DNA from 2 places in the Pseudocolwellia antarctica genome. Region 1 is predicted to be linked to the other one. Evidence: predicted binding sites of a transcription regulator. Region 1 holds the regulator's gene; the other holds the start of a gene.
What was found. The regulator FliA, encoded in region 1, starts transcription of late flagellar genes. The targets are predictions, from matches to a motif close to CTAAAGNTNNNNNNNNNNNNGCCGATA.

Region 1 (12,545 bases):
GTTGGCTTTGGTGCTAGAACTATTCCTACCAAAATTAAATTAGCTTTATCTGTTGTGATTACCGTTGCGGTAATGCCAGCTATTCCACCAACTAATGTGGGGAATATTTTCTCGCTTGGTACTGGGCTGTTAATTGCCGAGCAAGTTATTATTGGCATTATGTTGGGCTTTGTTACAACCTTAGTGGTTAATACCTTTGTGTTAGCAGGTCAAATTATTGCGATGCAAACAGGTTTAGGTTTCGCGTCTTTGGTGGATCCCGCCAGTGGTATGAATGTTCCTGCAGTTGGTCAATTCTTTCTTATTCTTTCATCATTACTTTTTTGGGTAATGGATGGTCATTTAGCTTATTTACAATTTGTTGTCGCGAGCTTCGACACTCTACCGATCCCTGCTGAAAGCTTCGATAGCACTAAGTTTAGAGAACTGGTTGAGTGGGGCGGTTGGATGTTTGCGAGTGCCTTATCGCTCTCTATCGCACCGCTTACTGCTATGTTATTAATTAACTTTTCTTTCGGGGTTATGACTCGTGCAGCACCACAGTTGAATATATTCGCTATCGGTTTTCCAGTAACCATGTGTGCGGGTTTACTTATTATGTGGCTAACCATGGGTAACTTTTTTACTCACTTTCAAATTCAGTGGCAGCGGGCGCTTGAGTTTAGCTGCTACCTTATAGACTGTCAGGTGATCTAATGGCTGAGTCTGATAGTGGTGAAAAAACCGAAGAACCCACGGCGAAAAAACTCGACGATGCTAAAAAGAAAGGTCAAATAGCACGCTCTAAAGATTTAGGTACTATGTTTGTGCTGGTTGGTAGTGCGGTAGCCCTTATGGTTGTAGGTAGCGCGTTAGTCGAATCACTCAGTCATATTATGAAACGCCTTTTCACTTTATCGCGTGAAGAGTCTTTAGATATGAATGCCTTGTTTGGTGTATTACAAGGAACTCTTACCGATATTATTGCTCCTCTTATGTGGATTTTTGTCATTATAGTGTTCGCTGCTTTTGTGGGGAATACCATGTTAGGCGGTATCAGCTTTTCAGCAGAAGCTATGGCACCTAAAGCTAGCCGATTATCGCCAATTGAAGGCTTTAAAAGAATGTTTGGCGTAAAGGCTGTGGTTGAATTTGTTAAGTCTTTATTAAAATTCTTTGTAGTATTTATTGTTGCTTATATTTTGCTGGCTGGTTTGTTCGAGGAAATATTAGGCTTAAGTTTAGAAGCTACGCCTATTAATTTTGAACACGCGACTTCAATGCTTTTATGGATGTTTTTAGCGTTAGCTCTTTCAATTGGAATTATTGCGGCTATCGATGCGCCTTATCAGGTTTGGGAGCATAACCGTCAATTAAAAATGACCAAGCAAGAAGTTAAAGATGAGTTTAAAAATACCGAAGGTAGCCCTGAAATTAAAGGCAGAATAAGACGAGCACAATATGAAATGTCTCAACGTCGAATGATGCAAGATGTACCCGATTCAGACGTTGTTATTACTAACCCTACACATTATGCCGTTGCTATTAAATATGATGCAGCTGCTGGCGGAGCTCCAACGTTAGTAGCGAAAGGTATAGACGAAATGGCTATACATATTCGTACTATAGCTAAAGAGCATAATGTTGAAATATTACAATCGCCGGCTCTTGCTCGCTCTCTATATTATACGGCTGAAGTGAATAAGAATATTCCTGAAGAGTTGTTTGCTGCTGTTGCGCAAGTCTTAGCCTTTATTTATCAATTAAATGAGCATAAAAAAGGTAAGGGTAAACGTCCTACTGGTCTTGCTAAAAACCTTCCAATCCCCGACGAATTCAAATATTAACCCTATTTCTCCTGCTCTGAAGTTATTTAAATTATCTCAGTTGTAAATTAATGCTTATATTGGTCTGGATATTGCTCTAGTACTAGCATGTGTCAATTAATTAACAGCCTTTAGATGCAATTATCATCAACTATTAATCAAGTAAAACAATTAAAATTCAGCCAGTTAAAAGGTATTGGTACGCCATTTTTAGTCATGGCAGCTTTAGGAATGGTTATTCTTCCTATGCCTGCACTTTTACTGGATGTGCTTTTTTCCTTTAATATCGCCTTGTCTTTAATTGTACTTTTAATCACGGTATATACTTTAAAGCCCTTAGAGTTCGGCTCTTTTCCTGCGGTTTTACTTATCGCCACTATTCTGCGTTTAGCCCTTAACGTTGCCAGTACTCGTATTGTATTACTTGAAGGTCATGAAGGTCCTGATGCTGCGGGTAAGGTAATTGAAGCCTTTGGTTCTGTAGTTATCGGAGGAAATTATGCTGTTGGTTTAGTGGTTTTCTTAATCCTTATTATTATCAACTTTATGGTAATAACTAAAGGTGCGGGACGTATTTCAGAAGTAACCGCGCGATTTACCTTAGACGCTATGCCAGGTAAACAAATGGCGATTGATGCCGATTTGAATGCTGGCTTTATTACGGCGGATCAAGCAAGAGAACGTCGTATTGAAGTGACCAGCGAAGCTGATTTTTATGGTTCGATGGATGGTGCAAGTAAGTTTGTAAAAGGCGATGCGATAGCAGGTATTCTTATTCTACTTATCAATATTATTGGTGGGTTGGTTATTGGAATGGTGCAACACGACTTGTCATTTGATAGCGCTGTTGAAATTTATACTTTATTAACTATTGGTGATGGCCTGGTAGCTCAAATACCTGGTTTATTATTATCAGTAGGTACTGCAATTGTAGTGACTCGCCAAAACACTTCTCAAGATATGGGTGAGCAAGTTAGCTCTCAGCTAGGCCAAGAAAAAGTCTCTTTATATTGCGGGCGGGGTTATGTTCATCATGGGTGTTATCCCTGGAATGCCTCATCTCGCTTTTTTAACGTTTGCTGTAGTTATTTTAGCTGGAGCATTTTTTGGTTCAAAATTGAAAAAGAAAAATGCAGCTGAGCTTATTGAAAAAGATAAAGCCGTAGAAGTTGAAAACCAACAAATTAAAGCCGATGTAAAAGACTTAGGTTGGGATGATGTTAATCATGTCGATATTATCGGATTAGAAATTGGTTACCGTTTAATCCCGTTAGTTGATAAAGCACAGGGCGGCGAATTATTAAATCGGATTAAAGGCGTGCGTAAAAAGCTATCACAAGAATTTGGCTTTTTAGTACCAGCCGTTCATATACGAGACAACTTAGACTTAGATCCTAATACTTACCAAATATCATTAATGGGTGTAACGATAGGCGAAGCGGAGATAAGACATGACCACGAACTTGCGATAAACCCAGGACAAGTTTTTGGGAAGTTAGAAGGTACGTCAACTAAAGACCCTGCTTTTGGACTAGATGCAGTTTGGATCAATCAATCTCAACGTGAACACGCGCAATCTTTGGGTTACACCGTGGTTGATTGTGCAACGGTACTTGCGACACATTTAAGCCAAATATTAACGAATAACGCTTCTCAACTGTTAGGTCATGAAGAAGTACAAAACTTATTAGATATATTGGCTAAATCATATCCTAAGTTAGTAGAAGGATTTATTCCTGACACATTAACCTTAGGCTGTTTAGTTAAAGTATTACAAAACTTGATGAATGAAGGAGTACCTGTAAGAGATATGCGCAGTATTGTTCAAACACTTTGTGAGTATGGACCTAAGAGCCAAGACCCAGAGGTACTAACGGCTGCAGTACGAATTACTTTACGCAAATTCATCATTCAAGAGCTTATTGGATCAGCAAATGAAGTACCTGTCATAACATTGTCACCAGAGTTGGAACAGATGTTGCACCAGTCTATGCAGATGGCTGGAGATGATGGTGCCGGTATTGAACCAGGCTTAGCAGAGCGTTTACAAACTTCACTTATTGAAGGTGCGCAAAAGCAAGAAATGGCTGGTGATACACCTGTTTTACTAACATCAGGTATTTTACGAACAGTATTATCAAAGTTTGTTAAATATACGATTCCAGGTTTAAGAGTTATTTCTTATCAAGAAATACCAGACGACAAACAAATAAAGATCATTAGCGTGATAGGCAATACATAAGATTAGCCAGTCGCGATAAAGAAAATAAGGGGTCCATTGTGAAAATCAGACGTTTTGTTGCCGTAGATATGAAAACTGCACTAGCTCAAATTAAAGAAGAGTTAGGTGCGGATGCCGTTATTATGTCGAATAAAAAGATTGTTGAAGGTGTCGAAATTATGGCAGCTATCGACTATTACCCTTCACAAACTAAAACTGAGGCGACCCCTGAGCAAACAAATAATGCTTCTGAAGATTTAAATAATGATGTTGTTAGCTTAAGTTCACATGCTAAAGCGCAAACCGAACAAGTTAAGCCGAGTGAAAGTAACGAAGCTGCAGCACCTGATAGTTTATCAGCATTGCTTAACCGTAAAGTTCAACAAGAACCAAAAGTTGAATCTTTTAATGAGAGTGAAATAAAAAATGAGTCTATTAACGAGTCATCAATTTCACAAGCTGTAGATAACGGTACAATAAATACAGGTACCTCTGCTAATAGTGATATTGAATTACAATTCAAAAACTTCACAGACCGTTTACAGCAAACAACTCAACAAAGAAATACAGAGCAAGAGCAACAACAAACTAGCTCTCCAATTCAATCAATACATGATGATGGCGCATTTCAAGAAACTAAGCATTCAACAAATCACGGTGCAGCACAAATCAATGCATCAGCTGAAAATAGCTCAGTTGAATTTGAAAACATGAAAAAAGAAATGCACACCATTCGTCATTTATTAGAACATCAGTTATCGGGTTTGATGTGGCAAGATATGGCGCAAAAAAATCCACAAAAAGCTTTATTAATAAATAAATTAGTAGCGCTTGGATTAACTGACCATATGGCTGATCAAATTGCTGGTTTTATTCCTCCTCAACATAATGAACAGGATGCGTGGGAACAAGCTAAAAAGTTCATCACTCAGCAATTAAACACAACGAATAACGATATTATTCACCATGGTGGAATTATTTCATTAGTCGGTCCTACAGGTGTAGGAAAAACCACAACTATCGCCAAGTTAGCGGCTAGATTCGCTCAAATACATGGCGCAGATGAAGTAGTATTAATTTCTACTGATAGCTTTAGAATTGGTGGTTTTGAACAACTCGCTACTTACGGTCGTATTATCGGTTGCCAAGTAAAACTGGCAAACGATGCTGAAGCCTTAGATTCATTGCTAGAGCAGTTTGGTCATAAGAAACTTATCTTAATTGATACCGCTGGTATGGGCCAAAGAGATATGCGTTTAGCACAGCATTTAACAGACTTAATTGCTAATGCTCGAGTGAGAATTCGTAACTACCTTGTATTGTCTGCAAATACTCAACAACGAGTGATGCAAGAGAATGTAGAACGTTTCAAAAAAATACCACTTGCTGGCTGTATTTATACTAAGCTTGATGAAAGTATTAGTATTGGCGAAATCATTTCAACGTCAATCCAAAACGGTTTACCTATTGGCTATTTAACAGACGGACAAAGAGTTCCAGAAGATATTAAAGTTGCAAATGCTGAGAAATTAGTTGCATTAGCAGACAAGATGACAAGTAGAATAAATCACCAACACGCAAGTACTTGGCGTCCAATGCCTAAAAAAGAGGCAACCACAGTATAAATTGATTGTGATTGGTAAATCTTGCTAGCTTAAATTAATTAAATTAGTTAAATTAAATTAGTTAAATTAAATTAGTTGAACTGAACAATATTGAAAAAAAACGCTTATAATTTCACTAGTTAAAATGTACTGAGCTATAATACATATAATTCGAAATATTTTCGACGTGGTGCAAGTAATAGTGACGAGATGATTTAAATGATAGACCAAGCGAGTGGTTTACGTAAAATGCATGAATTACAACAAATTAAAGTAATAGCAGTATCTGGTGGCAAAGGCGGCGTGGGTAAAACTAACGTGTCTTTAAACACATCCATTGCATTGGCTCAATTAGGTAAAAAGGTTTTAGTTTTAGATGCGGATTTAGGCTTAGCAAATGTAGACGTTATGCTAGGACTTCGCGTTAAACGTAATCTCTCACATGTACTTTCTGGTGAGTGTGAATTAGACGATATTATTGTTGAAGGCCCAGCAGGTATTAAAATTATTCCTGCTACTTCTGGCTCACAATCTATGGTTGATTTAACACCTAGTGAGCATGCTGGGCTAATTCGTGCCTTTAGTGATATGCGAACCGAATTTGATGTACTTATTGTTGATACCGCTGCAGGTATTTCCGATATGGTACTAAGCTTTTGTCGAGCTTCTCAAGATGTCATGTTAGTTGTTTGTGATGAACCAACATCTATTACTGATTGTTACGCCTTGATGAAACTTCTTAGTCGAGATCATGGCATATTCAAATTCAAAGTTGTTGCTAACATGGTAAGAAGCCCAAGAGAAGGGCAGCAATTATTTGAAAAGTTATCAAAAGTGAGTGACCGATTTTTAGATGTAAGTTTAGATCTTGTTGCCGTTGTACCTTTCGATGAAAATATTCGAAAATCTGTGCGCAAGCAAAAAGCAATTGTTGAGGCATATCCTGATTCTCCAGCAGCAATTGGTTTTAAAAACTTAGCGAATAAAATTACAAAATGGCCAGTACCACATCAACCTTCAGGTCATTTAGAATTTTTTATTGAACAATTATTAGAACATTAATATGTTCATAATAGTGAGTGTATAGATTTGTCAAAAGCAGATGCTTACAGTGTTCAAATAGATAAAACTGCGTTAATCAAGCAGCATACGGTGCTTGTTAAACGTATTGCTTATCATTTATTAGCTCGATTACCTGCAAGCGTGCTTGTGGACGATCTTATTCAATCGGGCATGATTGGTTTACTTGAAGCTTCAGGTAATTTTGACCATTCAAAAGGCGCTAGCTTTGAAACTTTCGCTGGAATAAGAATTCGCGGTGCCATGTTAGATGAAATTCGACGTGGTGATTGGACGCCTAGGTCTGTTCATAAAAACAGTCGCATGATAAGTGAAGCAATAAAAACATTAGAAGCTGAACTTGGCAGAGATGTAACCGATATAGAAGTTGCTGAAAGACTTGAACTATCTTTAAATGAATATCATCAAATTCTTAATGATGTTAGCTCAGGTAAAATTATTGGAATAGATGACTTAGGTGTAAGCGAGGATGCTTTCAGTCGCAGTAAAGATAATGCTGTAGACGAACCTTACGACCAAATTGAACAAGTTGTGTTTAAAAAGTCATTAGCAGAATGTATTTCATCATTACCAGAACGAGAAAGTTTAGTGCTTTCCCTGTATTATGATGAAGAACTTAACTTACGTGAGATTGGTCAAGTACTTGATGTAAGTGAATCAAGAGTTAGCCAAATTCATAGCCAAGCGATGCATCGATTAAAATCTCGTATGCAAACTTGGCAACACTAATAGTAAAAAATTAAATATAAATAATTTAAATTTTTAATGTACTCACCGGAGGGTGCCTTGGATAAAAATATGAAAGTTCTTGTTGTTGACGATTTTTCAACGATGAGACGTATAATTAAAAATTTGTTGAGAGATATAGGGTTTACTAATATTCAAGAAGCAGATGATGGTAGCACAGCTTTACCTATGCTTCAGTCCAGTGAATTTGATTTTGTTGTAACTGACTGGAATATGCCAGGAATGCAAGGTATTGATCTATTAAGAGCAATACGTGCAGACGACACTTTATCTCACATTCCTGTATTAATGGTAACAGCAGAAGCGAAAAAAGAACAAATCGTGATGGCTGCTCAAGCGGGTGTAAATGGGTATATTGTTAAACCTTTTACTGCTGCTACATTAAAAACTAAACTCGATAAAATATTCGAACGTTTAGGATAATTGAAATTTTCTTTTCAAGCCTAAAAGAGGATGTTTTTCATGAGTAATTTACCTACAGTCAGCGTCACGCTGGAACAGGCTAAATTGTTAGTTGAATATTTAGAATCAGATCAGCAAGAAAAAGCTGATGAGCTTATTGCCGAAATTCAAAGCCCAGTAAATATTGAGCTTTTTGCAGAAATAGGCAAGTTAACTCGTCAGTTGCATGACTCATTAAATAATTTCCATATAGATCCGCGTTTAAGTGATCTAGCGAATGCTGACATACCTGATGCTAAAGAGCGTTTAAATTACGTTATAGAACGTACTGAAGATGCTGCTAATAAAACAATGGATGCCGTTGAAGCAATTTTTCCTGTTGTAGACTCGCTCCAAAAACAAGTTGAAACTGTTAATCCTCTATGGTCAAAATTGATGAATAATCAATTAGCTTTGCCTGAATTTAAAGCGCTCTGTATAGACATAGATAAATTATTAAAATCAACTGAACATGATACCGAAACTGTACGAACATTAATGACTGACGTTTTGATGGCACAAGACTTTCAAGATTTAACAGGTCAAGTTATTCGTAAAGTTATTGAGTTAGTAAGAGAAGTTGAAGATAGCTTGATTGGAATGCTTACAGCATTCGATATAACTTCAAATACAACTCAAACTAAAGCTAAACCTTCAGTAGGTGACAATTTAGTTGAAGGTCCGATTGTTAATAGTAAAGAACGTGATGATGTTGTTTCAGATCAAGATGATGTTGACGATCTTTTATCAAGTTTAGGGTTCTAGGAGTTATTTAATGTCGTTTGAACAAGATGAAGAAATCTTACAAGATTTTTTAATTGAAGCAGGTGAAATTCTCGAAGCTTTATCTGAGCAATTAGTTGAGCTTGAAAATAATCCTGATGATGCCGATTTATTAAATGCCATATTCCGTGGCTTTCATACGGTAAAAGGTGGTGCTGGATTTTTAGCATTATCCGGACTTGTAGATGTTTGTCACGGCGCAGAAAACATATTCGATCTCCTAAGAACTAACCAACGTTCTATCACGTCTGATTTAATGGACGTTATCCTGCAAGCAACCGACTCTATTAATGAAATGTTTGCTTTGGTACAAGCTGGCGAAGCACTTATTCCTGCAGACGCTGACTTACTCTCTGAATTAGCACGTTTAAGCGTACCAGAATCTCAAGATGCACCTGCTCAACCTGAAGTTGTTGTACAAGCACAAGTTCAAGAAGAGCTAGCTGCAGACTCATCAGAAGAAATGACTGAAGATGAATTTGAAAGACTATTAGATGAATTACATGGCGGAGGAGCGGTTAAGTCTATTGCTCCCGTTAGTGCTCCAGCACCATCAGTACAATCAAACGACAGTAATGAAATTACAGATGATGAATTTGAATCGTTATTAGATGATTTACATGGACAAGGTTCTTTTTCGTCACCAAGCAAAGCTAAATCTGCAGCTGCTAAGCCAGTACAGAGTAGCCCAAGTAACTCAGATGAAATAAATGACGATGAATTCGAAAGCTTATTAGATGAGCTTCATGGCCAAGGTAAAGCGCCTCAAAATTCTATCGTTAAAGCTGCTCCTAAAGTTGAGCCAAAAGCGGCTGCAGCACCTAAACCAATTCCTAAGCCAGCACCCGTTCCTAAGCCAGCTGCGCAACCTGTAGCTAAAGCTGTTCCAAAGCCTGCAGCTCCAGTAAAAGAAAAGAAAGCAACTCCAACTCCTGTATCGCAAGCTGAAACTACAGTAAGAGTTGATACTAAACGCTTAGATCAAATTATGAACATGGTAGGTGAACTCGTACTTGTACGAAATCGTTTAACAAGTTTAGGTGTTACTAAAGATGATGAAGATCTTACCAAAGCAGTTTCTAATCTTGATGCAGTAACTACTGATCTGCAAGGCGCGGTTATGAAAACGCGTATGCAACCTATTAAAAAGGTATTTGGTCGATTCCCTCGAGTTGTACGTGATTTAGCACGTAGCCTTAATAAAGAAATAAAGCTGATTCTAGAAGGTGAAGAAACCGATTTAGATAAAAATCTAGTTGAAGCGTTAGCCGATCCGTTAGTGCATTTAGTAAGAAACTCGGTAGACCATGGTATTGAAGACCCTGATTCTCGTGAAAGTAACGGCAAAGAGCGTGAAGGTACAATTATACTTTCAGCTTCACAAGAAGGTGATCACATTCTACTAACCATTCGTGATGATGGTGCGGGTATGAATGCTGAAAAACTGAAAGAAATCGCAATAGAACGTGGTGTATTAGACGCTGATGCTGCTTCTCGCATGACAGATAATGAAGCATTTAATCTTATTTTTGCTCCAGGATTTTCAACTAAAACAGAAATCTCTGAAGTATCGGGTCGTGGAGTAGGGATGGATGTTGTTAAAACTAAAATCACTCAGCTTAACGGTACCGTAAACATAGATTCTGAATTAGGCATAGGTACAGTACTTGAGATTAAAGTACCACTTACTTTAGCTATTTTACCTACGTTAATGGTTATTATTGGCAAACAAACTTTTGCTTTACCATTAGCAGCCGTAAATGAAATATTCCATCTAGACTTAACAAAAACTAACGTTGTTGATGGGCAATTAACGATTATTGTTAGAGAAAAAGCTATTCCATTATTCTATTTAGATCAATGGTTAGTCAGAAACCCAGTTAATGAAACAAAAGATGCAGGGCATGTTGTTATTGTTCAAGTAGGCGCTCAACAAGTAGGTTTTGTTGTTGATAACCTAATAGGTCAAGAAGAAGTTGTTATTAAACCGCTTGATCGACTTTTACATGGTACTCCAGGCATGGCAGGCGCAACAATTACAAGTGATGGTGGCATTGCATTAATTATTGATGTTCCTAATTTACTGAAGTACTACGCAAAAAAATCTAGCATTAATCATAATAAATTGCGTACAAGATAAAGAGAGAATTAATGCCATATAAGGTGTTGGTAGTTGATGATTCAAGTTTTTTTAGACGTCGTGTAACCGATATTTTAAATGCTGATCCTGAGCTAAATGTTATTGATGTAGCTGTAAATGGTATTGAAGCGGTAGAAAAAGCTAAATTACTTAAGCCTGATGTTATTACCATGGACATAGAAATGCCTCAATTAAATGGCATTGACGCGGTAAAACAGATAATGAAATATGCGCCAACATCTATCATTATGTTTTCTTCTCTAACTCATGCTGGTGCACAAAAAACGTTAGAAGCCTTAGATGCTGGAGCATTAGACTTCTTACCTAAAAAGTTTACCGAAATAGCATCAGACGCATCTGATGCAGGTAGTTTACTTCGTCAAAGAGTTATAACGTTAGCGCGTAAAAAACCTCGATTAAGAAGTCGGGTTATTGAACGTGAACGTCCAGTTAAGCCTACTCTGATCAAAAGAGAAGTAACGCCAAGTTTTCAACCACAAAGAACCATCATAAGAAGATCAAATAAAGATTACAAAATTCTAACCATAGGTACCTCTACTGGCGGACCTGTGGCATTACAAAAAGTATTAACTAAACTGCCTAAAACTTTTCCATTACCCATTCTTATTGTGCAACATATGCCTGCATCATTTACAAAAGCATTCGCTAATAGATTAAATAATCTTTGTGAAATATCAGTAAAAGAAGCTGAAAATGGTGATGAAATAAAACCAGGTTGTGCTTATGTAGCGCCTGGTGGTAAACAAATGATTTTAGGAAGTAATAATAAGTTAAAGATTATTGAAGACAACACAGATCGAATTTCATTTAAGCCAAGTGTTGATATTACTTTTGGATCAGCCGCTAAGATTTTTAATAATAATGTTCTCGCTATTATATTAACGGGAATGGGCTCTGATGGCAGGGAAGGTTGTCGTTTATTAAAAGATAAAGGGGCAACTATTTGGGCACAAGATGAAGACTCAAGTGTTGTGTATGGTATGCCGCAATCTGTAGTTAATGCAGGTTTATCACATCAATCTTTACCTTTAGATGACATAGCGTCTTCAATTTTAAAAGAACTGAACTTAAATTAAATCATAAAAAACGTAAAAATACGCTAGCATTAAATAGCAGTGTTTTTACATCAATAACTAATTTTACAGTTTATAAGGTATTTCATTGGTAGTTTGGACGATTGCAAATCAAAAAGGCGGTGTTGGTAAAACAACCACCACGATAACCCTTGGAGGCATATTAGCTGACCAAGGTTTTCGTGTATTGCTTGTTGATACCGATCCTCATGCATCATTAAGCTATTACTTTGGTATTGAATCTGAAGAACTTGATTTAAGCATCTATAATTTATTTATGGAAACCTCTACCAAAGAACAAATACTTCAAAGCCTATGCCCAACTAAATACAGTCATATTGATATTCTTCCTGCGACTATGGGCTTGGCAACATTAGACCGAGCTTTAGGTAATAAGGGTGGAATGGGCTTAGTGCTTAAAAAAGCACTGAAGCTATTAGCAGACGAATACGATTATGTATTAATAGATTGTCCACCTGTTTTAGGTGTACTTATGGTTAACGCATTAGCGGCATCTGATCGAATTATTGTACCCGTACAAACAGAGTTTTTAGCATTGAAAGGTTTAGAACGTATGGTTAACACCTTAGATATAATGCAAGGTGAGCAAGCTGAACCGTTTAAATATAC
Region 2 (12,545 bases), 1.7 Mb from region 1:
TGATATCACAGGATCTGGCCAAAAATCTCCATTCATATTTGATGATCCGATATCATCTCTTGACCAAGACTTTGAAGAAAAAGTTGTATCTCGACTTGTTGCTTTAGCGATGGAACGTCAGGTTATTATTTTTACACATAGGCTATCACTTTTGTCTCAGGTTGAGTCAGTGACCAGGAGATTAAAAGACCAAGCTCGTGAAAATGGTCTTCCAGCCCCGGTTTCTGTAACTGTGGAAACGTTACGAAAGCTCGGGAAAGACACAGGAATTACAGCTAAATTAAGCATTCGAGATTCGAAACCAGTGAAAGCTGTAGCACGAATAAAAAACGAATTCCTTCCCCAGCTAAGAAAGCATGTTGATAATGGTGATGCAGATACTTTTGAGAGAGAGGCATGGCAAACCTGTAGCGAGTTTAGAATTTTAGTGGAGAAATGCATAGAAAGCATACTGTTGAATGAAGTTCTTGTCAGGTTTCGTCGAGATATTCAAACGAAGGGCCGACTGTCAAAGTTAACTAAGATAGAGCAAAGCGATTGTGATCTTATTGATGATTTGATGACTCGATACTCAGTGTTTGAGCATTCTCAATCAGATGAATTTCCTGCCCCATGTCCAGATCTTCAGCAGATAGAACACGATGTTGATGCATTATCCTCTTGGATTAATGCATTTTGACAAACGTATTAAGACTAGAGAGCTTTGATAGCTCGGTGTCTGCAATTAACAAAGGCAAGCTCTCGGAACAATTTTACGCTTCGCGCCAAAGTATTTGGTGTTGCGGGCGTTAGCGATACAAAAACTAATCCGAATTCAATTCTAGCCCGTTAGTGCTAAGATCAGCAATGTGGCAAAAGTGTGCATTAGGAGTGTTCAATATATTCAAAAATGAGAGTTCTAACGATGTCGAAATATTATTGGCACAGTTAAATGTAATTAGGTGGCTAATCTAAATGTAATTCAGTGGTTCTAGTCAGAGTTACTTTCCACATATAATATTCTGAAGCTTTAAATATTCACAACCTGATATGACTCTATATCCTCCCCTCAGAGATGAGATAAACATTGAATGAATAATTGATACCTAATCGTTTATTAAACTCACTATAATCCATTAACAAACTATCAAAAAGAGTCCAATAATCCCCCCTTAAAACGAGATAATAAAACGTTCTGATAAGTTAATTTATAGGGTTTACGCTAACCTATTAAGCTCAAGTCTTTTAATTTTAGTCATTAAAACTAACTCACTAAACTACTGAGTAAAGCACTTTTTAAGCTCAAGTCATTAGATAGAGTCCAGGAATAAAACCCTAGTATTATCTTTCGAACTTTAAATTAAAAAAGGTATGAAGATTCTAATGACTACTTAACTCACACAAAGAGTAATCCTTATTATTAGAGAACACCTTAACAATACTCCAACAACGATATATACCTTTATAAAGCGTAATTGAGCTACAGCCCTTACCTATCAATGTGAGTAATTAATAAACATCTTCACTAAGAAACTCCCCATAAAAAGAAATGAAAATAGTGCTTGATCTATAACCCGTATCGATATACTGTATATAAACACAGTATATCGAGGTTTTTAAAAATGTTTGCACTAAACAACAATAATATCAGAAAGTTAAATCTAACTAAGTTAGAAGCAGTTAATGATTCAAAGCAATGGTTAAGCATTAAAGATATAAATGATGTCAATTCGTTAACAAAACAGTACTCAACAATTTATCAAAAACACCATGTAGATAATAAATGGATATTAATGATAAACCCTGAAAATAGCTCTTTAGAAAGCATGGAGAATATTTCTAAAAAGTCTTTCTCTAAAATTTTAAGAGTTAACTCAAATAAAGTGAATGTAAGATTAGAAAATATAGAAACTGCATTAAGAAAAGGAAACTGTTCAGCTGTTATTATCAACAATGCATCATTCACAGATGTTGAATTATCACAGTTATATTCGTCAGCAAAAGAAGGTAATACTCAGTGTATTATTTTGAATAATAAAAATTTAATGCATTAAAGATAAACACAGATTTTAATTAGATAGTTTAACGGCTAAAATATCGATTAATTTCCCGTTAAATATATTATCGAATTAAAATATGCTTTGTCCTTGCGGAACGAATATTGAATACAATAAATGTTGCGAAACAATTATTTTGAATAACATAGAAGCAAAATCTCCTGAGAAATTAATGCGTTCTAGATACAGTGCATATGCATTGCAAAATAGTGAGTATATATTTAATACCTACTCAAAAGCGTCCCAGAAAAAGCAATCATTACAAGAAATAGATACTTGGGCTAAAGAAACTCAATGGGTAAATTTAGATGTGATCGATGCCAGTGAGTATAAAGTCACCTCAGAACCAACAGTTACCTTTGAGGCTATTTATAAAAACAATGGCAGCTTTTATAAAATGAGAGAAAAATCATCATTTATTAAAGAAGATAAAACTTGGAAGTATGTAGATGGAAGTGACCTTAGCTTTGATGAACTCAACTCCCCTAAAAGAAATGATGTATGTCTTTGCTCTAGCGGGAAAAAATATAAAAAGTGTTGTGGTAAGTAGCTTTTGCGTGCATAACAGGTAACGTGTATTTCTGTTAGTTAATATCATTCTAAAACTTGATTTATTAAACTCTAATCCATCAAAAAAATGTCTAAAAGCGAGCTAAAAACCTAACAATTACCTAATAAAATCACCTAAATAGCTATCGATTAAGTACCTCATAAACGTCTAAATCAATTAGCTATTGAACCCCAATAAAGTACAAGTAAATGTTTGAATACTATGCAGTAAGCTCAACGTGGCTTTTCATACTTTCGTTTACAGTATTTAACCACTCTTCTGCTTTAAAGTTTAATCTTGAAATTTCTTTTTTCTGACCTGTAATCTCGTCCTCATATTTTTTCTGACAATACAAACTCGTATTATTAAGAACATCTTTAGAGATAAATTTGATATCGTTTCTGAAAGCTAAAGGAATAGGTTTGAGTGCGTTAGTTAAATAAAGACTTGATAACGTATTGCCTTGAATAAGATCTGCTTGATTAAACGCTTCGATGTTCTCAACTCCATCTAATGATAAAGCTTGTTCTGGAGGCAATTTAAATAACTTTCTTAAGTTCTCTTCGTTGGAACTTGAAGATAATTCTTCTGTTCTTGGTAATGAAAATTGAGAATGTGCTTGTACATCATCTGTTAGCATAGCTAAAAGCAAAGAGAATTGAGATCGCTCTTTATGATGAATACATTCGTTAAGTTTTTCACCTAACTGTAATTCATTTATTAAGATGTCATTTTTTATATCATCTACAAGCAATTAATATACTCTCTAAATATTCTTAATACCTGTATCGGCAGGTAATGAAAATAATTAACCCATTTCTATTATTAATTTTGTCTGTAGAATATATTTAACTCATTAACGAAATAGCACTTCATGTCTGATCCAAAACTAACAATACAACGACTAAGTAAAGCTCAGAAAAAAGATATCCAGCGCTTCTACAAAATCAATAATTATCCAGCTAGCTTTATAGGTTACGATCACACTTACATACTAGCGATAGAAGAGAAAATAATAGGTGCTGTAATTACCTCTTATCAATCTGAAAACAATCACTACGCTTTATTACATGGATTATTGATAGCACCAAGTTATAGGAATGAAGGTTATGCCAACTTACTGATTAAAAAAGTAATGAGTGAGCATAACCATATTATTTGTTTTGCTGAGAGAGACCTGGAAGCTTTATATATAAGTAATGGGTTTAATGAAGAAGTATCAAACAAGCTTCCCAATTATTTAATAAAAAGATACGAGAGTTATGTAAAAAAGAGTAAAGCGTTAGCCATTTTTATTAGCAGTAAAGATACAAGTAATAGATAACCCTATAAGCACCATTTCCCAGCATATCTAAAGCACTACTATTTTAATTGTCAGATATCAGACAGAACAAATAACTATTATTAATCAGGCCTAATAAACCTACAGAGCCTTCAATTCAATTTTATGAATCAAAACCCTAAATAATCATTAATAGAATGAACTGAAGGCGTAAGCACAGTGCTTGTTTCATAATAATGAAGTGATTAGGTCCGTAGAATTAAACGTACGTTCGCATTAGAGAAAATAACAGCAATACATTTTAACCAACTCATTCATTAGCTCCACTTTATTTTACCCACAAAAAAGGCTATCCGTTAGGATAGCCTTTTCTTTGAATTAGAAGCCTAGCAATGACGTGTAGTCCCTACATGGATGTAGCTAGTTAGGCTAATGCAGGAGTAATTACCGAGATGCACTAATGCCGTGAGCACAGGATTTACATGGATATAAAGGATGAGAATAACGCAGGAGCAGTTGTCGAGATGTGCAAGAGCGGCGACCTGTTAACGCACACGAATATGCTTATTTATACATGAAGAACAATAATCACTTATGACCAACCAAGTCATTAGGTCCATTTTATTTTACCCACAAAAAAGGCTATCCGTTAGGATAGCCTTTTTTTTGAGTTAGAAGCCTAGCAATGTCCTACTCTCACATGGGAACTCCCACACTACCATCGGCGCTAACACGTTTCACTTCTGAGTTCGGAATGGGATCAGGTGGGGCCATGTCGCTATTGTCGCTAGACAAAAATTGTACTTGTTAAATGCCATACTGACTTCATTGCTGCAATCTCTGCGATGCTCATTGAGTAAACTCAACTCCACTTCTCGCTCTATTGCTGCTTTGTCATTATGTTATTTACCTACGTAAATAATTAACAAGATTTAAAATCTTAGAAAGCTGACGTACAGGATGTACTAATATCGCAATGCCATGGATGGCAAGGAGCGATGGACGTCCTATACAATGTTCAATATAAATACATTTTAATCTCTTATTCGCACATTTTATATACGCGATGGTGTATTCCTACACCTACCTCTCGGTAATTTTGTCAAACTTCATACAATTCACTTCATAGCCAAAACTATTTAGGTGTTGTATGGTTAAGCCTCACGGGCAATTAGTATCAGTTAGCTCAAGACCTCGCAGTCCTTACACACCTGACCTATCAACGTTGTAGTCTCCAACGACCCTTTAGGGAGCTTAAAGCTCCAGTGAGAACTCATCTCAAAGCCTGTTTCCCGCTTAGATGCTTTCAGCGGTTATCAGTTCCGAACGTAGCTACCGGGCAATGCTATTGGCATAACAACCCGAACACCAGCGGTTCGTCCACTCCGGTCCTCTCGTACTAGGAGCAGCCCTCTTCAATTCTCAAACGCCCACGGCAGATAGGGACCGAACTGTCTCACGACGTTCTAAACCCAGCTCGCGTACCACTTTAAATGGCGAACAGCCATACCCTTGGGACCGACTTCAGCCCCAGGATGTGATGAGCCGACATCGAGGTGCCAAACACCGCCGTCGATATGAACTCTTGGGCGGTATCAGCCTGTTATCCCCGGAGTACCTTTTATCCGTTGAGCGATGGCCCTTCCATACAGAACCACCGGATCACTATGACCTACTTTCGTACCTGCTCGACGTGTCTGTCTCGCAGTTAAGCTGGCTTATGCCATTGCACTAACCGTATGATGTCCGACCATACTTAGCCAACCTTCGTGCTCCTCCGTTACTCTTTGGGAGGAGACCGCCCCAGTCAAACTACCCACCAGACAGTGTCCCCAAGCCCGATTAGGGCCCTAGGTTAGAACATCACGCATACAAGGGTGGTATTTCAAGGTTGGCTCCAATGTATCTGGCGACACATCTTCAAAGCCTCCCACCTATCCTACACATGTAGGAGCAATGTTCACTGTCAAGCTATAGTAAAGGTTCACGGGGTCTTTCCGTCTAGCCGCGGGTATACGGCATCTTAACCGCAATTTCAATTTCACTGAGTCTCGGGTGGAGACAGTGTGGCCATGATTACGCCATTCGTGCAGGTCGGAACTTACCCGACAAGGAATTTCGCTACCTTAGGACCGTTATAGTTACGGCCGCCGTTTACCGGGGCTTCGATCATCAGCTTCGTCCGAGGACTAACCGAATCAATTAACCTTCCGGCACCGGGCAGGCGTCACACCGTATACGTCATCTTTCGATTTTGCACAGTGCTGTGTTTTTAATAAACAGTTCCAGCCACCTGGTTACTTCGACTCTCCTGTGCTTACACCGCAAGGGTTTCACACGAGAGAGCGTACCTTCTCCCGAAGTTACGGTACTATTTTGCCTAGTTCCTTCACCCGAGTTCTCTCAAGCGCCTTAGTATTCTCTACCTAACCACCTGTGTCGGTTTGGGGTACGGTTCCTATATATCTGAAGCTTAGAAGCTTTTCCTGGAAGCATGGCATCAACAACTTCAACTCCGTAGAGTCTCGTCTCGTATCTCAGTGTTTAAATGAAGTCCCGGATTTACCTAAGACAACCACCTACTTACTTTCACACGGACTACCAACGCCGTGCTTGTTTAGCCTACTCCGTCCCTCCTTCGCAATATATAGAAGTACAGAAATATTAATCTGTTTCCCATCGACTACGCGTTTCCGCCTCGCCTTAGGGGCCGACTTACCCTGCCCTGATTAACATGGGACAGGAAACCTTGGTCTTTCGGCGGGGGAGTTTTTCACTCCCCTTATCGTTACTCATGTCAGCATTCGCACTTCTGATACCTCCAGCATGCTTTACAACACACCTTCAACGGCTTACAGAACGCTCCCCTACCACTTGAACCTAAGTTCAAATCCGCAGCTTCGGTGACTAGTTTAGCCCCGTTACATCTTCCGCGCAGACCGACTCGACTAGTGAGCTATTACGCTTTCTTTAAAGGATGGCTGCTTCTAAGCCAACCTCCTAGCTGTCTATGCCTTTCCACATCGTTTCCCACTTAACTAGTACTTTGGGACCTTAGCTGGCGGTCTGGGTTGTTTCCCTCTTCACAACGGACGTTAGCACCCGTAGTGTGTCTCCCGCATATCACTCATTGGTATTCGGAGTTTGCAAAGGGTTGGTAAGTCGGGATGACCCCCTAGCCTTAACAGTGCTCTACCCCCAATGGTGTTCGTGCGAGGCTCTACCTAAATAGATTTCGGGGAGAACCAGCTATCTCCCGGCTTGATTAGCCTTTCACTCCGACCCACAAGTCATCACCGCATTTTTCAACATACGTGTGTTCGGTCCTCCAGTTGATGTTACTCAACCTTCAACCTGCCCATGGGTAGATTCGCCGGGTTTCGGGTCTATACCTTGCAACTAAACGCGCAGTTAACACTCGCTTTCGCTACGGCTCCCCTATTCGGTTAACCTTGCTACAAAATATAAGTCGCTGACCCATTATACAAAAGGTACGCAATCACTAGACTAAATCTAGCTCTCACTGCTTGTACGTATGCGGTTTCAGGTTCTATTTCACTCCCCTCACAGGGGTTCTTTTCGCCTTTCCCTCACGGTACTGGTTCACTATCGGTCAGTTAGGAGTATTTAGCCTTGGAGGATGGTCCCCCCATGTTCAGTCAACGTTTCACGTGTGCCGACCTACTCGATTTCATGGTAAGTTTATTTTCGTGTACGGGGCTATCACCCTGTATCGCTCTACTTTCCAGTAGATTCCACTAACTTACAAACCACTTAAGGGCTAATTCGCGTTCGCTCGCCGCTACTAACGAAATCTCGGTTGATTTCTTTTCCTCGGGGTACTTAGATGTTTCAGTTCTCCCGGTTCGCCTCGTTAAGCTATGTATTCACTTAACGATACCCGCCTTACGACGGGTGGGTTTCCCCATTCGGACATCTCAGACTATAACGGTTTTTATCACCTTATCTGAGCTTTTCGCAGATTAACACGTCCTTCATCGCCTCTAACTGCCAAGGCATCCACCACATACGCTTAGTCACTTAACCATACAACCCTAAATAGTCTCGAAAGATCATTCAGTACAAGAAGGTGACAAAACCTTCCCAATTGTAAAGTCTGACATTTTCACGCACACAAAGTGTGTCTTGAATAAGAGTTGATAAAACCTTACGGTTTTATCGGGTTGATTACATTTCCGAGGAGGAAACATAATCACCATTATTACTTCCCGATAAAAGAAGTAACAACAGCTTGGTATTTATAACGTACAAACAACAGCGCGACACCGTTGAGTGCTATATAAATACCGGTATTTATATCAGCTTTCCAGATTGTTAAAGAATCAATTTCCAGTACGCATTCGACTGAAAAATTTGGTTTAAAAAACCAAATTTAAATCATCTCACTTTACACGTTGAGATACGTTAAATTTGGTCTCTTTCTTTAAAGAAGAAATTTGGTAGGTCTGGGCAGACTTGAACTGCCGACCTCACCCTTATCAGGGGTGCGCTCTAACCAGCTGAGCTACAGACCTATTGTATTCAAATTTCTTCTATTTCGTTATCAGGCAATTTGTGTGAACACTCAGAAAGTACATTTGCATGTAAATTCCATTAAAACGTTTTACTTCAAGATAAGGAGGTGATCCAACCCCAGGTTCCCCTAGGGTTACCTTGTTACGACTTCACCCCAGTCATGAATCACAAAGTGGTGACCGTCCTCCCCGAAGGGTTAAACTAGCCACTTCTTTTGCAACCCACTCCCATGGTGTGACGGGCGGTGTGTACAAGGCCCGGGAACGTATTCACCGTAGCATTCTGATCTACGATTACTAGCGATTCCGACTTCATGGAGTCGAGTTGCAGACTCCAATCCGGACTACGACAAGCTTTGTGGGATTCGCTCCACCTCGCGGTATTGCTGCCCTCTGTACTTGCCATTGTAGCACGTGTGTAGCCCATCCCGTAAGGGCCATGATGACTTGACGTCGTCCCCACCTTCCTCCGGTTTATCACCGGCAGTCTCCTTAGAGTTCTCGCCATTACGCGCTAGCAAATAAGGATAGGGGTTGCGCTCGTTGCGGGACTTAACCCAACATTTCACAACACGAGCTGACGACAGCCATGCAGCACCTGTCACTACTTTCCCGAAGGCACGAAACTATCTCTAGTAACTTAGTAGGATGTCAAGGGATGGTAAGGTTCTTCGCGTTGCATCGAATTAAACCACATGCTCCACCGCTTGTGCGGGCCCCCGTCAATTCATTTGAGTTTTAACCTTGCGGCCGTACTCCCCAGGCGGTCAACTTAGCGCGTTAGCTACGCCACCCACAGATCAAGTCTACAGACGGCTAGTTGACATCGTTTACGGCGTGGACTACCAGGGTATCTAATCCTGTTTGCTCCCCACGCTTTCGTGCCTCAGTGTCAGTCTCTGTCCAGGTAGCCGCCTTCGCCACTGATGTTCCTTCCAATCTCTACGCATTTCACCGCTACACTGGAAATTCCACTACCCTCTACAAAACTCTAGTTTGCCAGTTCAAAATGCAGTTCCCAGGTTGAGCCCGGGGCTTTCACATCTTGCTTAACAAACCACCTACGCACGCTTTACGCCCAGTAATTCCGATTAACGCTTGCACCCCTCGTATTACCGCGGCTGCTGGCACGAAGTTAGCCGGTGCTTCTTCTGCGAGTAACGTCACAGTTAGCAGTTATTAACTACTAACCTTTCCTCCTCGCTGAAAGTGCTTTACAACCCGAAGGCCTTCTTCACACACGCGGCATGGCTGCATCAGGCTTTCGCCCATTGTGCAATATTCCCCACTGCTGCCTCCCGTAGGAGTCTGGGCCGTGTCTCAGTCCCAGTGTGGCTGATCATCCTCTCAAACCAGCTAGAGATCGTCGCCTTGGTAAGCCTTTACCTTACCAACTAGCTAATCTCACTTGGGCTAATCAAATGGCGAAAGGTTCCGAAGAATCCCCTCCTTTGGTCCGTAGACGTTATGCGGTATTAGCAGTCGTTTCCAACTGTTGTCCCCCACCATAAGGCATATTCCCAAGCATTACTCACCCGTCCGCCGCTCGTCAGCAGAATAGCAAGCTATTCTCTGTTACCGCTCGACTTGCATGTGTTAAGCCTGCCGCCAGCGTTCAATCTGAGCCATGATCAAACTCTTCAATTATAAATCGTTTGTGTAACCTCATCGTAAGCGATGTGTTACTGCTCAATGAATTCTGTCGTGTTACCTACATAAGTAGATAACTACATAAAACGTATGATTTGATATAAATATCAAATGATACTTTTTTGTGTGACATTCAACATAAGCTGTTTTACGTCTTCCTAAACACTGATATAAATATCAAGTAAAAAGGCCGACTATGTAAAATCAATCTTAATGTGAGTGTTCACACAAATTGCATGATAACTAATTGTTAAAGAAATATTCTCGTTGAGAATAAAGAGGTTAATCGCATTCGTTAAGCTCTTGTTGCTGCAGGCCTTGCCTGAAGCGAGATGCGCATTCTACGCAACTCAGTTTTGATGTCAACAACTTTTTGAATTCTTTTGATTTAATTTCAAATCAAATTCTAAGTTATCTCATGTTCAATTAATCATTTACCCTTAACTAAACAGTCCAAAACTCTCACTTCGCTATCCATATTAAGTGAAACAAGTATTTCCTATACTTAGCTTCTCTTGGTTTCCCTTAAGAAGTGGAGCGCATTTTAAGGATTTGAGCCGCCCCGTCAACTGTTTTTTGTTAATTATTTGAATTTAATTTGAAAGCGTTTATTAAACAATCAAATCATTCAAAAATCATGCAAATTCAAGGTGGATAACAGATATAAACAATATTGAAATATGGTTTTATAGGAAGAAAACAGGAAAGTAAGACCTTAGTTTTAATGTTTCTCAGATTAATTATTATCTATTTAGTTAAAAATTACTGATAAAAACCTTTAATAGGCTTCAACATCATGAATTATTGGTCGCTAGTTTAATAATAAGGAGAATAGTTTTTCTCTTTAAGGGCTTTATATTCTTTATGAAATAGAAAAAACTTAGATATAAGTACTATTTTTTTGTCCAAACTTTACGGCCATCAACTTATCTATGACTAAAATCACACCGATACATCGATCATAATCATATACGAGCTGATTTATTTTAATAAGATGATCTTTATTAAGCGTTAATTTATCTATTTTATACGTTATCTACTATATAAGAATTAAACTCGAACGGTTCAGTTGGGTTCCCTTAGTTAGAAGTAAAAAAGATGAAGTTGTAGACCTATATAGTAGAGCTTATTTATAAGAGATAAGATTAAAGCATGCTCTTTTATAAGTATCTAATCTCTAAAACGCAAAAAAGACGAGTAAAACTCGTCTTTTCTTTTTATGCAGCTTACATATATAAGCTGCTAGTCTAATTATCTTGTATCAATAACCTATTATTGATTACAGAAAAATGACTATTAGTGGAAATTATCACGTTCAAGTTTATATTCTATTCCGCTAATAAGGTTTGTAATGACTGCTCAATACCATTAATAAGTATCATACCCAAGTAATGTTTCAACTTGGTTTTGAATACATCTGAATTTTTTAATGTTGTTGAAAATACTTTATCGAAATTTAAATATCCATCAACAAGCTTATCGATATCACCAGCGTTATCTTGTTGTATCTTTAAAAGTTCATTAGCTAATGGATCTTGTACTTCAATGGGATCACCTTTTAAGTCAAAGCCCATGGTGTAACGTAACCACCCTGCTACGGCAAAACATAAACTATCTAACGAACCGTCCTGAGCAAGTTTGTCTTCAATAGTATGTAATAAACGCTGTGGCATTTTTTGTGAGCCATCCATCGCTATTTGATACGTACGATGATTTAACGCTGGGTTTGAGAAACGTTGTAAGAGTTCATTGCTGTAGGCAATCAAGTCCATGCCTTCTGGTGCTTCTATCGTTGGAATGATTTCGTTTTGCATCATGTTTTTCAAGAAGTCTGCTAGGTCTTTATCTTGCATCACTTGATGGACGTAATCATAACCACGTAAAAAGCCTAAGTAAGCTAATGATGAATGTGCACCATTAAGTAATCTTAATTTAGCGTTTTCAAAGGGCTCTACGTCAGCGACTAAGCTAACTCCAACCTTTTCCCAAGCAGGTCTCGATGCGACAAAGTTGTCTTCAATCACCCATTGACTAAAACGTTCAGTTTTCACCATCGCTAAATCTTGATAGCCGGCTTGCTCGGTAAATTCGTTAATATCAGCTTCAGTTGTCGCCGGTACGATACGGTCTACCATAGTATTAGGGAAAGGAACCTTGGTCTCTATCCACTGGGCTAACTTAGGGTCAATCAACTGAGCAAACTGTACAACGATTTTACCTAAGGTTTTTCCGTTACTCGGTAAGTTGTCGCAACACAGTACCGTAAAAGGCGCTAAATTCTGTTCGTATCGAGCCTTTAAGCTACTGACTAAAAAGCCAATCGCTGTTTTAGGTGAGCTTAACTGTGCTAAATCTGCTTGAATATCTGTATTGTTTTTATCAAGGTTACCGCTTGCTGGGTCGTGACAATAGCCTTTTTCAGTAATAGTAAGTGATACAATTTCTGTATTGGTTTGCGCCATTGCAGCAAGTACCGCTGCTGGATTTTCTGG

Region 2: a site for FliA is predicted at 3,373-3,399, ahead of ACPUVN_RS07910 (VC2046/SO_2500 family protein). Genes of this name have one in related genera too.

What each region holds. Positions count from the first base shown of each region.
Region 1 covers NZ_CP187926.1:152,090-164,634, forward strand. Annotated here, with positions in the region: gene fliR (flagellar biosynthetic protein FliR) at 1-696, shown strand, start outside; gene flhB (flagellar biosynthesis protein FlhB) at 696-1,826, shown strand; partial or broken gene flhA (flagellar biosynthesis protein FlhA) at 1,941-4,047, shown strand; gene flhF (flagellar biosynthesis protein FlhF) at 4,086-5,651, shown strand; gene ACPUVN_RS00695 (MinD/ParA family protein) at 5,850-6,692, shown strand; gene ACPUVN_RS00700 (RNA polymerase sigma factor FliA) at 6,720-7,439, shown strand; gene cheY (chemotaxis response regulator CheY) at 7,497-7,880, shown strand; gene ACPUVN_RS00710 (protein phosphatase CheZ) at 7,920-8,663, shown strand; gene ACPUVN_RS00715 (chemotaxis protein CheW) at 8,674-10,821, shown strand; gene ACPUVN_RS00720 (protein-glutamate methylesterase/protein-glutamine glutaminase) at 10,833-11,918, shown strand; gene ACPUVN_RS00725 (ParA family protein) at 12,004-12,545, shown strand, end outside.
Region 2 covers NZ_CP187926.1:1,804,076-1,816,620, forward strand. Annotated here, with positions in the region: gene ACPUVN_RS07895 (AAA family ATPase) at 1-679, shown strand, start outside; gene ACPUVN_RS07900 (hypothetical protein) at 1,602-2,033, shown strand; gene ACPUVN_RS07905 (YchJ family protein) at 2,116-2,586, shown strand; gene ACPUVN_RS07910 (VC2046/SO_2500 family protein) at 2,807-3,340, opposite strand; gene ACPUVN_RS07915 (GNAT family N-acetyltransferase) at 3,461-3,910, shown strand; rRNA gene rrf (5S ribosomal RNA) at 4,546-4,660, opposite strand; rRNA gene ACPUVN_RS07925 (23S ribosomal RNA) at 5,019-7,915, opposite strand; tRNA gene ACPUVN_RS07930 (tRNA-Ile) at 8,327-8,403, opposite strand; rRNA gene ACPUVN_RS07935 (16S ribosomal RNA) at 8,504-10,050, opposite strand; gene ACPUVN_RS07940 (mannitol dehydrogenase family protein) at 11,382-12,545, opposite strand, start outside.